2 regions of the Psychrosphaera aestuarii genome follow, and region 2 is predicted to be linked to the other one. Evidence: predicted binding sites of a transcription regulator. Region 2 holds the regulator's gene; the other holds the start of a gene.

Region 1 (8,255 bases), 1.2 Mb from region 2:
TAAGTTATGACGGACGACGTGAAGCTTTCTTTAAACGTCAATTATGGGCATCACTTCAAATTCTCCAAGAAGGCCATATAAGTAAAGAAAAGTTTGTGGGGTCTTGGGCCGGCGCAATGGGGCAGTGTCAATTTATTCCAACTTCATTTCTTGCTTATGCTGCAGACGGTGACAAAGATGGTAAGAAAGACATTTGGACCAATAAAACTGATGTTTTCGCGTCAATCGCCAATTACTTGAAACAAGAAGGTTGGGATAACAATAAAACTTGGGGTCGCCAGGTACAGTTACCAGAAAACTTTGATAAGAACCTAATCATGGCGAAAAATAGTAAAGGTCGAAAAGGTTGGTTAGAAAACTTTGCTAAAAATGAAAAACCATTATCAGAATGGGCAAACTTAGGCATTACACGTATGGATGGCAAGCCATTACCAAACGTTGATGTGACGGCAGCACTTATTATGCCAGATGATGCTAAAGGTCGTATGTATTTAGCTTACGATAACTACAAGTCACTCATGCACTGGAATCGTTCGTATTACTTTGTTACGTCTGTAGGCTATTTAGCAGATCGCATAGGATACCCAAAAATTTAATATGACAACAATAAATAACGCAGCACCTTTTTGGAAAGAAAAATCGTTAATAGAAATGACTCGCACAGAGTGGGAGTCTATTTGTGATGGATGTGCAAAATGTTGTCTTCACAAATTGATTGACGATGAAGGGTATGACGATGCGGTTGATACTACACATATTAATGAACAAGAAGAGCTTCATTTTACGTCAGTGGCGTGTCGATACTTAAATGATAAAAAGTGTGAATGTAGTGTCTATACTGAGCGAACTAAATTAGTCCCAAGTTGTATTCAGCTTACTCAGGACAATTTAGAGCAAGTTTTCTATATGCCAACCAGTTGCAGTTACCGACGTCTTCAAGAAGGGCGGGGGCTGCCAAGTTGGCATCCTTTATTGAACAAAGGCAAAAAGTCAGCGATGCATAAAGCTGGTATGTCAGTTAGAGGTAAAATTGTGTTTGATGATATGATTTCAGAGGAGCAATTTGAGGATTATATTGTTGTTTGGCCACTAAAAGACCTAGACTAAAGCGTGTAATTTGGAGAAACCCGTTAAGTAAATCATCGATTAGATGCCTAACTCTTAACGGGTTTTTTAGTATTAGCTAATCATGAATCGACGAATTTGGTTTTCAACACCTTTGCCGTCTAATTCAAGCTCCTCGTATATTTCTTGCTGTGTTCCGTGCTTGATGAAGTTATCAGGAAGACCTAAGTTTAATACGCGATTATCGTGGCCACGCATATTTAGGTATTCATTTACATAAGAACCTGCACCGCCTGCGATCGCATTATCCTCGAGAGTTACTAGCACATCATGGGTAGCGGCTAATTCATCAATTAGATTAACGTCCAACGGCTTAACAAATCGCATATCGACAACGGTAGCATCTAACTCTTTTGCCGCATAGTTTGCTGAGGCTAGGAATGTACCAAAACTGAGTATGGCGATGCATGTTTCATTACATTCTGAAGCCGTTTCTTTAGAGATAATTCGACCTTTACCAATCTCAAGCTCGGTCATCGTCTCTATTATCTCGGTGCCCATTCCAGTCCCTCTTGGGTAACGAACTACCGATGGTTTATTAAGTTTATGACCTGTGTATAACATTTGACGGCATTCATTTTCATCGCTAGGCGCCATGATAACTAGGTTTGGTATGCAGCGCATGAAACTCAAATCAAATGAGCCTTGGTGTGTTGGGCCATCAGCGCCAACAATGCCGGCTCTGTCAACGGCAAATAGCACAGGCAAGTTCATGATAGCGACGTCATGTATTAGCTGGTCATAAGCGCGCTGTAAAAAGCTGGAATATATGGCAACAACGGCATTGTAGCCTTCGCATGCCATACCAGCTGCAAGCGTAACAGCGTGCTGTTCAGCAATAGCAACGTCAAAGTATTGGTCTGGGTATTCTTTTGCAAACTGAACCATACCCGAACCTTCGCGCATGGCAGGTGTGATGGCCATTAACTTAGGATCTTGAGCGGCCATATCACACAACCAGTCACCAAATACTTTTGAGTATGTTGGGCCACTTGATACCGATTTAGGCAAAGAGTCTAAACTTGGGTCAAACTTTGGAACGGCATGGTATTTAATCGGGTCAAGCTCGGCTGGATCGTAGCCTTTGCCTTTTTTCGTAACGATGTGAAGAAACTGTGGACCTTTTAAGTCTCGCATATTACGTAAAGTATCTACAAGAGCATCAACATCATGGCCATCAATAGGTCCAATATAGTTAAAACCTAATTCCTCAAAAATAGTGCTTGGAACTACCATACCTTTTAAGTGTTCTTCGGCACGGCTTGCAAGTTCTTTAATTGGAGGAATGCCACTCAGTAATTTTTTTCCGCTCTCTCGAAACGTTGTATATAAGTTCCCTGAGAGTAACTTAGCCATGTGGGTGTTAAGTGCACCAACGTTTTCTGAAATAGACATGTCGTTGTCATTCAGGACGACTAACATATCGGGCTTTATATCACCGGCGTGGTTCATAGCTTCAAAAGCCATACCAGCAGTCATTGCCCCATCACCAATAACAGCGCAAACTTTTCTAATTGCATCAGCAGGATTAGCTTTGTGCTGTGCTTCAGCAGCAATAGCCATTCCTAAAGCGGCGCTAATTGACGTTGATGAATGGCCGACACTTAATGTGTCATACTCACTCTCTTCTCGCCAAGGAAATGGATGTAAGCCATCTTTCTGACGAATTGTATGGATTTTATCGGCTCTTCCAGTAATGATTTTATGAGGATAAGCTTGGTGGCCAACATCCCAAATTACACGATCGTAAGGCGTGTTATAAACATAATGAAGAGCGACCGTTAATTCTACGGTTCCCAAGCCGGACGCGAAGTGCCCTGAACTTTTACTTACCGAGTTTAAAAGGTACGCACGTAATTCATCACAAACAGAAACTAACTGTTCCTGAGGTAATTGACGCAGGTCGGTAGGCAATAACGCCTTTTGTAAATTCGGATAATCCGCCATATTAACTGTCATAAAATTACTAATGATCTCTTTCAATGATGTATTGCGCCAATTGACTTAATGTTGAAGTGTCAGCATCAATTTTCGTTAATGCTAAATTTGCTTCATCAATCAATTGCTGTGCTTTAATTTTTGCTTGATCTAGTCCTAACAATGCAGGATAGGTCGACTTATTTGATTGCTCATCAGAGCCTTGCGGTTTTCCTAACGTTTCGGTGTCCGACGTAATGTCTAGAATATCATCCCAAACTTGAAATGCTAATCCAATAGCATCAGCATATTGACCTAAGGCTTGTATTTGAGCGGATGTTGCATTAGCGCAAATAGCGCCTGCAAGAACTGATGCCTTTATTAAAGCACCTGTTTTTAGTTTATGCATATTTTCTAAGTGTTCGATAGACACATTAGCATTGTTAGTATTTTCTAAGTCGATACTTTGGCCAGCACACATTTGAGACGCTGATGATGCAACCAAGCTCACAAGCGCGAGTTGGTTGGAAATATTTGTGCCTTGAAAACTATGTCCGGTCAGGATCTCAAATGCAAATGACTGTAGTGCATCGCCTGCTAGGATAGCCGTAGCCTCATCATATTGTTTATGACATGTCGGCTTGCCACGCCTAAGCTCATCATCGTCCATTGCTGGTAAGTCGTCATGAATTAAGCTGTACGTATGAATTGATTCGATTGCAGCCGCTGAGGCATCTAAATCCTTTGGGTTAGCGCCTAAGATTTCACCTGTGCTATACACTAAAAAAGGTCGAACTCGTTTGCCACCAAGCAGCAACGAATAACGCATTGCCTCTTTTAATTTTGAGTCTGAAATACTCGACTCAGCTAAAAAGCTCTGTAGGACGCTTTCAATTCGTTGTTGCGTATCAATAATGACGTTTTGAATAGTCATTAGCTTTAGTCGTCCTGGCCAACATTTTCATTAAATGGCTGAAGCTCTAAATTACCTTGCTTTTCCATTAAAATTTGAACCTTTTGTTCAGCTTCTTGCAAACGACTTTGGCTTAAACGTGTTAGTTCGATACCTCGTTCAAAAAGCGCTAACGATTGCTCTAGTTCTAAGTCACCAGATTCAAGTTGGTTTACTATTGTTTCCAGCTCAGTTATCGCAGTTTCAAACGTTAAATTTTTCGGAGTAGTCATAAGTCTGTTTTCATTTGCATATAGGCTGCCAAAATTAGCCGGTAAAGGTATCGTAAATGCCATGGTTATTCAATTATATTGAGCTAGAATAACTATAAATTGATTAAACTTTGTTCGGTTAAGTCATTAAGTTACCGATAATATTTAAGTTGCTAGTTTTGCTGTCGATAATTAAACTTAGTGGAACATCATCTATTGCAGGAGTAAATTGTGGATTTAGCTAGTATTGTTGGCATGATCGGAGCCATAGGCTTCATTGTATTAGCCATGATTTTAGGTGGTGGGCTAGGAATGTTTATTGACGTTCCGTCAATAGCTATTGTATTTGGTGGCTCAACATTCGTATTAATGTCTAACTACACCCTGCCACAATTTATTGCAGTAGGTAAAATTGCTGGTAAAGCATTTTCATTTAAAATCGAAACTCCAGAAGAGCTTATAGAGAAAATTGTAGAATTAGCGGACTCTGCACGTAAAGGTGGCTTTTTAGCCTTAGAAGAAGCAGAGATTGGTAACCCATTTTTACAAAAAGGCGTTGACCTACTTGTTGATGGTCATGATGGTGAAGTAGTAAGAGCCACTTTATCGAAAGATATATCGTTAACCACTGAGCGTCATGAAATGGGTGCTGGTATGTTTAAAACATTAGGTGATATCGCCCCTGCAATGGGTATGATTGGTACCTTAGTTGGCTTGGTTGCGATGTTATCGAATATGGATGATCCAAAATCCATTGGGCCAGCAATGGCGGTTGCATTGTTAACGACGCTTTACGGTGCATTCTTAGCAAATGTTATCGCGTTACCTATGTCCTTTAAACTAAATTTGCGTACAAGCGAAGAAAAGCTAAATCAAAGCTTAATTATGGATGGTGTACTTGGTATTCAAGATGGTCAAAATCCAAAAGTCATTGAAGGTGTATTGAGAAATTACCTTGCGGCCTCTAAACGTGAAGTAAATACCGAGGAATAGCGGATGTCTGAAGAAGAGTGCCCAAAATGCCCCCCGGAAGGGCTGCCCGGCTGGATGGGAACATTCGCTGATTTAATGTCACTATTGATGTGCTTCTTTGTTTTGCTTCTGTCGTTTGCTGAAATGGACGTGTTAAAGTTTAAACAAATTGCAGGCTCGATGAAGTTTGCATTTGGCGTACAAAACAAAATTGAAGTAAAAGATATTCCAAAAGGAACATCTGTGATTGCACAGGAGTTTCGCCCGGGCCGACCAGAACCAACTCCTATCGAGATTATTCAACAACAAACGATAGAAATTACACAGCAAGTATTAGAGTTTGAAGAGGGTGAAGATGAATCGGCCGGCGGTCGTCAAGAGCAAACCGCTGAAATGCGAGGTGGTATGAGTTCAGCTACGGCTGAAGCTGAATCAGAGTCGTCTGCTGAAGCGGCTGCAGAGCAAGAAGAAGTGAATGAGCTTCTTAAAAAAATAGCGCAACAAATGCAGCAAGAAATAATTGATGGTGCTATCGAATTAGAATCGCTAGGACAACAAATTATTATCAGAATAAGAGAAAATGGCTCGTTCCCATCCGGATCTGCATATTTGCAGGACCAGTTTAAACCAATTATTCAAAAGGTTGGTCGAGTTTTAAATGATGTTCCCGGCGAGATTACAGTATCGGGTCATACCGATGACATCAATGTTACCAACGAGTTGTTTTTTAACAACTGGGATTTATCCTCACAGCGTGCAGTTGCTGTGGCCACCGAAATGATTAAAGTGCCTGGTTTTGATAAAAACCGAGTCATAGTAGTCGGTCATGCAGACACTAGGCCATTATTACCAAATACATCTGCCGCTAATAGACGTATCAATCGTCGAGTCGAGGTGTCTATCATGCAAGGTAAAGCCAAAGAGTCTGAGCAGATTAATATTACAAATCAGTAGTATATCCATTGTTTTTGAATGTCGCTTTTCGTGGGTGGGGCGTGTGTGTATAATATGCGCGCGCTGAAACGCGAGAACTGACCTACAAATGAGATATTATGAAGTTAATTGTTAAATACCACCCAGAAATAAATATAAAAAGCCGCTCGGTTCGCAAACGGTTTTATAAACTACTTGAATCTAATTTACGCATTATTTTGAAAAAGGTTCACCCTAAAGCTCATATTATTTCTCGCTGGACAGATATTTTAGTTGATGCGCCTCACGCCACTCCTGAAGAACGCGAACAATTACTTGATCTTATTGTAAAAATTCCTGGTGTTGATCAATTTAATGAAGTGGTTGAATATCCGTTTGTGGATTTTGATCAGGCATTTAAAGATGTTGCGCGTCATTGGCAAGACGAACTTATCGGCAAATCATTTTGTGTCCGAATCAAACGAACGGGTAAACATGATTTTACGTCGTCTGAATTAGAGCGTTATATTGGTGGCGGTCTAAACCAAGCGGTAGAAACGGCTCGAGTTCAATTAAAAAAGCCTGAAGTGACGGTCAAAGCCGAGCTTCGAGAAGATGTGTTTCACGTCATAAAAGCAAATCACAAGGGTTTAGGTGGGATGCCGTTGCCAAGCCAAGAAGATGTTTTGGCGTTAATGTCAGGTGGCTTTGATTCTGGAGTAGCGGCGTATCATCTAATTCGACGCGGTGCTAGAACACATTTTTGTTTCTTTAACCTAGGCGGTAAAGAACATGAAATAGGCGTAAAACAGGCATCTCATCAAATATGGAAAGCATTCAGTAGTTCTCATAAAACACGTTTTGTTTCGGTTAACTTTGAGCCTGTAGTAGCAGAAATTCTAACTAAAATAGACAATGGCTTAATGGGTGTTGTTTTAAAACGAATGATGATGCGTGCGGCAGCGCAAGTTGCAGAAAAGTTAAATATTAAAGCGTTAGTAACAGGTGAAAGTTTAGGTCAAGTATCGTCTCAAACCCTAACAAACTTAAATGTGATCGACCGTGTAACGGAAATGCTTATATTGCGCCCGTTAATTCATATAGATAAGTCAGAAATTATCGACACGGCTCGTAAAATAGGTAGCCACGACCTAGCTGCTGCTATGCCGGAGTATTGTGGCGTAATCTCTAAAAAACCAACAACACGCGCTGTACTTAGTGAGATTGAATCCGCTGAAGATAATTTTGATTTCAGTATATTAGACAAGGCAATTGCAGAAGCGTCTCTGATGGATGTCCGCGACATTGAAACAGAGTCTCATGAGGAAGTAACAGAGGTAGAGCAAGTTACTGAGCTTTCAGAAAACTCAATCGTGATCGATATTAGAAGCCCTGAAGAGGAAGAAGATTCGCCTCTTGTAATAGAGGGGATTGATGTTATTACGATGCCATTTTTCAGAATAGCAACCCAGTTTGGTGACTTGGATCAGTCTAAGTCGTATTACTTGTATTGTGATAGAGGCGTAATGAGTCGATTACAGGCGCTACTACTGCATGAACATGGCTACACCGATGTTAAGGTTTATCGTAAGCGATAAACATAGTTAAGGCACCCTTAAGTGGTTTAACTAACCTCTTTAGTCAAGCACTATGCAATCATAGTGCTAAGCTAAATCTTTATGATAGGATGATTAATAAATATCCAGGTAGGGGTTTGGCATGCACATGAAATCGATAGTCGGTCGATACGGGCTATTCCCGTTTTTAGAACGCTTTTCGGCTACATCATGCTGGTCTGATGCGCAACAAACCTTACGTCATCGTCAAGCTGAGCATCAGACAATGATTGAACAGGTAAATCAAAATAATGTAACTATTAAGCCGGTACCATGGTGTTTTGAGGCTGGAACTCCGGCCATGGAAAGTGTGATTGGTTTAGGAGCTGCTGCAAGATTTTTGTTAGATATTGGTATGGAAAATGTCCATCAACACGTTCATGGTCTTACCATACAATTAAGACAAGCGCTAAATGAACTCTACCCGGAAATGTTACTGGAGACTCGGATGCTCCTGGACCTGTCACCTTAGCGCCTCAGTCTTTGCCGGCCCAAATAATTGCTAATACCCTTAGCGAGCGAGATGGTATTTGTGTTCGAGCTGGTTTT
Region 2 (8,255 bases):
AACAAAAGGTGCAGGGCGTATCTCTGAAGTAACAGCTCGCTTTACGCTAGATGCTATGCCTGGTAAACAAATGGCAATAGATGCCGACTTAAATGCAGGCTTTATCACCCCAGAACAAGCAAAGGCGCGACGAGAAGAAATAGGCAAAGAAGCGGACTTCTACGGCTCAATGGACGGTGCGTCAAAGTTTGTTAAAGGTGATGCGATTGCAGGTATCATTATTCTTTTCATAAACATTATCGGTGGTTTATTCATCGGTATGATCCAGCATGACTTGTTGTTTGGCGAAGCGGTAGAGATTTACACAATTTTAACGATTGGTGATGGTTTGGTTGCTCAAATACCAGGTCTGTTATTATCAATCGGTACTGCTATTGTCGTTACTCGTCAAAATACTGACCAAGAAATGGGGCAGCAATTCTCAACTCAGCTTGGCACAGAAAAAGTTCTTTATGTTGCAGGCGGGGTGTTGTTATCTATGGGATTAGTGCCTGGCATGCCGCATCTTACCTTTTTAGGTTTTGGTGCAATCTTAGTCGCGACCGCTTATTTTGTGAATAAAAAAGCGACAGAAGCCGCTAAACAAGCCGAAAAAGCCGAATCAGAAACGCCACTTGAATCTCCTCATGAAGCCGCTGAAAACAAAGATGTAAGCTGGGATGATGTTAATCATGTTGACACTATCGGCTTAGAAGTTGGCTATCGTCTTATCCCATTAGTAGACAAGGGCCAAGGTGGTGAATTGTTATCAAGAATTAAAGGTGTGCGTCGTAAGCTGAGTCAAGAATTTGGCTTTTTAGTTCCTGCCGTTCATATTCGCGATAATTTAGACTTAGATCCGAATGTTTATAGAATCACGTTAATGGGCGTAACGATAGGGGAAGCGGAAATTCGTCATGACCGTGACTTGGCAATTAACCCAGGGCAAGTGTTTGGAAAAGTCGAAGGTATTGAAACGGTGGATCCAGCCTTTGGTCTAGAAGCCGTGTGGATTGAAAACACTAATAGAGATAAAGCTCAGAGCTTAGGTTACACAGTAGTTGACGCTGCAACTGTAGTGGCAACGCACATAAGCCAACTGTTAACAAATAACGCTGCTCAATTATTAGGCCACGAAGAAACACAAAACCTTTTAGAAATGATCCAGAAAAACTATCCAAAATTAGTCGATGGTTTGGTTCCAGAGATGTTGTCGTTGTCGGTATTAACCAAGGTGCTACAAAACCTTTTAAGCGAAAACGTGACGATTCGCGATATGCGTTCAATCATTCAAACCTTGGTTGAATACGCACCTAAGAGCCAAGATCCTGATGTTTTAACAGCAGCATGCCGAATTTCACTAAGAAGATTTATCGTTCAAGATATCGCGGGTTCGACTAATGAAATCCCTGTCATAACCTTGGCGCCTGAGTTGGAACAGATGTTGCAACAGTCCTTGCAGTCAGCTGGAAATGAAGGCGCTGGCATTGAACCTGGTCTTGCAGAGCGAATTCAAACATCACTTGCAGACGCCCACAGGACTCAAGAATTATCAGGTGAGCCGTCAATATTATTGACCTCGGGAATGTTACGAAGTGTGTTATCACGTTTTGTTAAACATAGCTTACCAGGCATGGTTATCTTGTCTTATCAAGAAATACCGGAAGAAAAACAAATTAAGATTGTCAGTTCAGTTGGTTAGAGCTGTTTGACGGAGGTTTAAAGTGAAAATTAAGCGTTATTTTGCAAAAGATATGAGAACGGCACTTACTCAAGTGAAAGAAGAGCTAGGTCCTGATGCTGTAATTATGTCGAATAAAAAAACCGCTACCGGTGTTGAAATCGTCGCTGCGATTGATGCCGACGCTAAGCCTGCCGTCCCGTCGACAGCTACTACGACTGCTCAGATGCCTAACAGTACTGATTCTACTAGTCGATTTGATGGCCCGAATGCAGAAGGTGCAGCTAAAATCGCGAGTTCACTTGAAGAGTTACTTAAGCGTCAAAGGGCTGATAACGCTGGTAAGCCTGATACTTACCAGCCAGCCCAACCTTCAATGCAATCTCAGCCTCAATTCCAACAGCAGGCTCAAACACCAGCAAGGTTATCTCAAGGTACTGATTTGTCTAACCAACAAAAGTCAGAGCTGGCAACACAAGCATTATCCCAGCAAGCAGAATCAGAGTTTGAACAATGGTTAAACCGTGCTCGCAATACCGTACAAGACCAATCACAAGAGACTCACAGTTCGCCACTGAACGTAAATCCGTCTTTTAACAATGATGTTAACCATCAAAACCAAACACAAGTTCATTCAAATTCTAATGTAGTGCAGGGGCAATTTGATCAGCAATTATCTGACTTAAAAAGCGAAATGAATTCAATTAAAGAATTACTGAAACATCAAGTTTCAGCGCTCATGTTACAAGACGCAGATCGTAAAACACCGGTAAAATCTATGTTAATTAAAAAATTAAATAATATGGGTTTATCTTCAAAAGTAGCAGAACATCTATCTCACTTTATTAGTGATGACTTAGAAGCTCAGCAAGCTTGGCCGAAAATGCTTGAATTACTAACCGAGCAGCTAAACACAACAGATAATGAAATCATTAAACGCGGTGGTGTTTATTCTCTTGTTGGTCCTACCGGCGTTGGCAAAACAACGACGATTGCTAAATTAGCCGCGCGATTTGCACAAATTCATGGTGCTGACAAAGTTGGTCTTATAACGACCGACACATTCAGAATTGGAGCGCTTGAGCAACTTGGTACGTATGCAAAAATTTTGGGTTGCCCTCTAAAGCAAGCAAAAAATACTGAAGAACTTTCAGAAGCTATCTACCAATTACGAGATAAAAAGCTATTGTTAATAGATACAGCCGGCATGAGTCAAAGAGATATTAAATTGACGGAACGTTTGAATCATTTATTAACAAAATCAAGAGTTAATATTAAGAATTATTTAGTACTTTCTGCAACGTCTCAAGTGAGTGTTTTGCATGAAAGTGTGCAACATTTTAAAACAATTCCACTGTCTGGCTGTATCTTTACTAAAATAGATGAGTCTTTAAGCTTAGGTGAGTTAATTAGTGTTGCAATCCATAATCGTTTGCCAATTGGTTATTTAACCAACGGTCAACGGGTCCCTGAGGACATAAGGGTTGCAAATGCACAGAAAATTGTGCAAAAAGCTAATCAGCTATTTGAACTTAAAGAAAAAGTTTCTCATAAAAATAATAAGGTAGTGCCAAAAGCAGTGGGCATGTATGATTAAAAATATTACTTCCGATCAAGCTAGTGGTTTACGAAATATGTCGATGGCCAAAAAAACAAAAGTTATTGCGGTGACAGGTGGAAAGGGCGGAGTGGGTAAAACCAGCGTATCGCTAAATACAGCAATTGCTTTGGCGCAAACAGGTCTAAACGTACTTGTACTTGATGCTGACTTAGGTTTAGCAAATTGTGATGTTATGTTGGGCTTACGTGTTCACAAAAACCTCTCACATGTGTTGTCAGGTGAAGCCGAGCTAGATGATATTCTGGTAGAAGGTCCAAGTGGAATAAAAATAGTGCCAGCAACATCAGGTTCTATTGATATGGTTGAATTATCCCCAGCTCAACATGCTGGTCTCATTAGAGCGTTTAGCGAAATGAGAACGCCTGTAGATGTCTTTATTGTCGATACAGCTGCTGGCATATCAGACATGGTTTTATCTTTCTCTAGAGCTTCTCATGAAGTTCTCTGCGTTGTATGTGACGAACCTACATCAATTACTGATGCTTACGCTTTAATTAAAATTTTGAATCGAGATCATGGTGTGAGCCGCTTTAAAGTTGTTGCCAATATGGTAAGGACGATTAAAGAAGGGCAGGACTTATTCAAAAAATTGACTATGGTTACAGATAGGTTTTTAGATGTAACTTTGGAATTAACAGCTATTATTCCATTTGACGATAATTTAAGAAAAGCAGTGCGACGTCAAAAAGCGATCGTAGATGCATTTCCTCGTTCTCCTTCAGCAGTGGCGTTTAAAACGTTGGCTGCTAAAATCAATAAGTGGCCCACGCCATCTCACGCGTCGGGTAATTTGGAATTTTTTTTAGAGCAACTGGTCAACTAAGAGGTCTCTGTTGAACAATAAAGTAGCAACTGCCTACGAAGCTCAACAAACACTATCGAATGTAGTGGAAAAACATTCTGTATTGGTAAAAAGGATTGCTCACCATTTAGCAGCTCGACTGCCTGATAGTGTTTTGGTTGATGATTTGATTCAGGCTGGCATGATAGGTCTAATCGAAGCTTCGAAAAACTTTGATCATAGCAAAGGCGCTAGTTTTGAAACCTATGCGGGTATTAGAATTAGAGGCTCTATGCTGGATGAAATGCGAAGAGGCGATTGGACACCACGATCGGTCCATAGAAATTCTAGAATGGTTGCTGAAAGAATATCTCAATTAGAGTCTGCACTTGGCCGTGATGTGAAAGACATTGAGGTGGCCGAGTCTCTTGGTGTTTCGATTGATCAGTACCATCAAATGTTAAAAGAAGCGACTAACGGTAAAATCTTAGGAATGGAAGATCTTGGCGTTAGTGATGATATTATTGCCCCAGCAAGTGAAATTGGTCGTGATTTAACGTATGGTGGCATTGAAAAAAGTGCGTTTAATGCGAGTCTAGCTAACACAATTAAAACCTTGCCAGAACGAGAAGCAATGATTTTGTCACTTTATTACGATGATGAACTAAATTTAAGAGAAATCGGTGAAATTCTTAACATAAGTGAGTCCAGAGTGAGTCAAATTCATAGCCAAGCACTTGTTCGTTTAAAGTCAAGATTAAAAGATTGGTTGATTTAACTTGTATAATGACGATTTTTATCAATAATAATTACTGTAAATTAATAATTTACCTCACTGGAGGATGCTTTGAATAAGAATATGAAAATTCTGGTTGTTGATGACTTTTCAACAATGAGAAGAATCATCAAAAACCTTCTTCGTGACTTAGGCTTTACTAATGTCTCAGAAGCAGATGATGGCAGCACAGCGTTGCCAATGTTACAAAACGGTGACTTCGACTTTGTTGTTACTGACTGGAATATGCCAGGCATGCAAGGCATTGACTTGCTACGTGAAATTCGTAAAGACGACAAACTAAAGCATATGCCGGTGATGATGGTAACAGCAGAAGCTAAGAAAGAGCAGATTGTTGCTGCAGCGCAAGCAGGTGTAAACGGCTATATTGTGAAACCATTCACGGCTGCTACGCTGAAAGGCAAGCTTGATAAAATCTTCGAACGTTTAGAATAATCTGATAAGGGGTCATTATGTCTGAAGAGACTAACCCGCAGATTTCGTTGGAAGACGCAAAAGCGCTAGTTGAAGCGCTTGAGGCTGGAGACAATACTTCTGCTAACAAAATATTACGTGAAGTTACAAGCAAAGAGCATAGTGAGCTGTTTGGTGAGGTTGGCAAGTTAACAAGACAACTTCACGACTCGTTAAGTAATTTTCAGTTAGACCCTAAGATTGCTAACTTAGCGACAGACGATATCCCTGATGCGAAAGAGCGTCTAAACTATGTTATGAAAGTAACAGAAGACGCAGCGAATAAAACGATGGACGCCATAGATGAAGGCCTCCCTCTAACGGATAAGATTAATAATGACATTGTAAAACTTAAACCAGAGTGGGATAAGTTAATGCAACGTCAAATTGAATTGGGCGAGTTTAAAAGTTTGTGTTATTCCATCAATGAATTTATGGAAGGCGCAGAGGCTGATACCGCTAAGATTCATGCAATCATGACTGAAATTCTGTTGGCTCAAGATTTTCAAGATTTAACTGGTCAGGTAATTAAACGAGTTATAGAACTTGTTAAAGATGTTGAAGAAAGCCTGATTCATTTATTAACTGTATTTGGTGAACCAAATCAAAAATCCGTTAATGAAGTGAAGAAACCAGTCGATAACAATGGGGCTGAAGGACCAATTATTGATGCAGAAACGCGTGAAGACGCAGTTTCTAATCAGGACGAAGTAGACGACCTATTGTCTAGTTTAGGCTTTTAAATTAGGGGAGATGCCGAATGGCATTGGACGTGGATCAAGAAATACTACAAGATTTCTTAATTGAAGCAGCAGAAATATTAGAGTTGCTATCTGAAGAATTAGTTGAACTGGAAAACGATCCGGAGAACGCTGATTTATTAAACTCTATATTTCGAGGTTTTCATACCGTAAAAGGTGGTGCCGGATTTTTAGCATTGACTAATCTTGTCGATGCTTGTCATGGCGCAGAAAACGTGTTTGATATTTTGAGAACCGGTAAAAGAAGCGTAACGCCAGAGTTAATGGACGTTATTTTGCAAGCACTTGATACTGTCAATGAGATGTTTGAACAGGTCAAAGCTGGCGACCAGCCAGAGCCTGCAGCTCCAGAATTGCTTGCCGCACTCCACCACTATTGCTCCCCAGCTGGCGAAGAGCCAGCGGTCGAAGCTGAACCTGTAGCCGCCGATGACGACTTTTTTGATATTGATACGATGGATGAGTCGCCTGCCCAAGATAACTCAGTTGAAGAGTTCACTGAAGATGAATTTGAAGCTCTTTTAGATGAGTTACATGGTAAAGCAGACGAGAAACCTACTGAAAATGCCAAGTCTATGTTCGATAGTGGCGATGACATCAGTGATGATGAATTTGAGTCTTTATTAGATGAATTACACGGCAAAGGCTCGTTTAAAGTAGAAGATACGAAGCAGCCTTCGGCTCCGCCAGCAAAAGCTCCTGGTAGTGAATTTGCAAGCGGTGACGAGATCACAGATGATGAATTCGAAGCTCTCCTTGACGATATTCATGGGAAAGGCGGTGGTCCTACAGCTAAGGCTCCTGCAGCTAGTTCAGCACCTAAGTCTGAAGCACCTAAAGCTGAACCTCCAAAACCTACACCGGCGCCTAAGGCTCCAGCAGCAAAACCTGCGGCACCTAAAGCACCTGTGACGCCAGCAGCTAAACCTCCTGCGCCAGCAGCTAAACCAGCTGACAAAAAAGCAGCAGCTCCAGCTGAAACGACTGTTCGTGTAGACACAAAACGTTTAGACGAAATTATGAATATGGTCGGCGAGCTAGTACTTGTTCGCAACCGCTTGGTAAGTCTAGGTGTAAACTTTGGCTCAGACGAAGCGATGACAAAAGCGATTGGTAATCTAGACGTTGTTACTGGCGATTTGCAAGGTGCCGTAATGAAAACGCGGATGCAACCAATTAAGAAAGTATTTGGTCGTTTCCCTCGCGTTGTTCGAGATTTAGCGCGTACTTTAAACAAAGAGATAACGCTAGAGCTGGTCGGTGAAGAGACTGACTTAGATAAAAATTTAGTAGAAGCATTAGCGGATCCACTAGTCCATTTAGTCCGTAATTCGGTTGACCATGGTATTGAAATGCCAGATGACCGTGAAGCCGCGGGTAAGAAAAGAATGGGTATGGTTAGGCTATCTGCTTCACAAGAAGGCGATCATATCTTACTTACCATTGAAGATGATGGTAAGGGCATGGACCCTGAAAAACTAAAAGAAATAGCGATTAATAAAGGCGTTCTTGATCCTGATGCAGCACAGCGTTTATCAGACAAAGAAGCATACAGCCTAATATTTGCACCAGGATTTTCTACAAAAGAAGAAATCTCGGACATATCTGGTCGTGGCGTTGGTATGGACGTTGTTAAAACTAAGATAACGCAGCTTAATGGTTCCGTTGAAATCAATTCAGAGCTGGGTAAAGGCACCACGTTAGAAATTAAAGTTCCGTTAACGTTAGCAATATTACCAACATTAATGGTTGTGGTTGGCGGCTTAATATTTGCGTTACCTCTTTCTACTGTTAATGAAATTATTCATTTAGACTTAACAAAAACTAATATTGTTGATGGTCAGCAAACGGTAATTGTTAGAAATAAAGCAATTCCATTATTCTATTTGGAAGATTGGCTAATAAAGTCTTCTAAAAATGGTGCAAATAGAAGCGACAATAAAGGTCATGTAGTTGTAATTCAGATCGGTGTTCAACAAGTTGGGTTTGTTGTTGACTCATTGATTGGCCAAGAAGAGGTGGTTATAAAACCTCTAGATGCAATGCTTCAAGGTACACCTGGCATGGCTGGCGCAACAATTACCTCTGATGGCGGCATCGCGCTCATCTTTGACGTCCCTAATTTGCTTAAGCATTATGCTAAACGTTCAAACTTAAGGTTTAAATAATAATTAAATAATGAC

What was found. The regulator FliA, encoded in region 2, starts transcription of late flagellar genes. The targets are predictions, from matches to a motif close to CTAAAGNTNNNNNNNNNNNNGCCGATA.
Region 1: pomA (flagellar motor protein PomA) is a predicted target of FliA. The motif match lies at 4,371-4,397, and genes of this name have one in related genera.

Annotation. Positions count from the first base shown of each region.
Region 1 covers NZ_CP072844.1:2,456,888-2,465,142, reverse strand. Annotated here, with positions in the region: gene J9318_RS11235 (lytic murein transglycosylase) at 1-596, shown strand, start outside; gene J9318_RS11230 (YcgN family cysteine cluster protein) at 598-1,107, shown strand; gene dxs (1-deoxy-D-xylulose-5-phosphate synthase) at 1,180-3,084, opposite strand; gene ispA ((2E,6E)-farnesyl diphosphate synthase) at 3,092-3,976, opposite strand; gene J9318_RS11215 (exodeoxyribonuclease VII small subunit) at 3,982-4,227, opposite strand; gene pomA (flagellar motor protein PomA) at 4,438-5,199, shown strand; gene J9318_RS11205 (flagellar motor protein MotB) at 5,203-6,132, shown strand; gene thiI (tRNA uracil 4-sulfurtransferase ThiI) at 6,228-7,688, shown strand; gene J9318_RS11195 (aminotransferase class V-fold PLP-dependent enzyme) at 7,816-8,178, shown strand; gene J9318_RS14175 (aminotransferase class V-fold PLP-dependent enzyme) at 8,190-8,255, shown strand, end outside.
Region 2 covers NZ_CP072844.1:1,291,787-1,300,041, forward strand. Annotated here, with positions in the region: gene flhA (flagellar biosynthesis protein FlhA) at 1-1,681, shown strand, start outside; gene flhF (flagellar biosynthesis GTPase FlhF) at 1,704-3,257, shown strand; gene J9318_RS05830 (MinD/ParA family ATP-binding protein) at 3,250-4,104, shown strand; gene J9318_RS05835 (RNA polymerase sigma factor FliA) at 4,115-4,840, shown strand; gene cheY (chemotaxis response regulator CheY) at 4,910-5,293, shown strand; gene J9318_RS05845 (protein phosphatase CheZ) at 5,311-6,054, shown strand; gene J9318_RS05850 (chemotaxis protein CheA) at 6,072-8,240, shown strand; gene J9318_RS05855 (protein-glutamate methylesterase/protein-glutamine glutaminase) at 8,251-8,255, shown strand, end outside.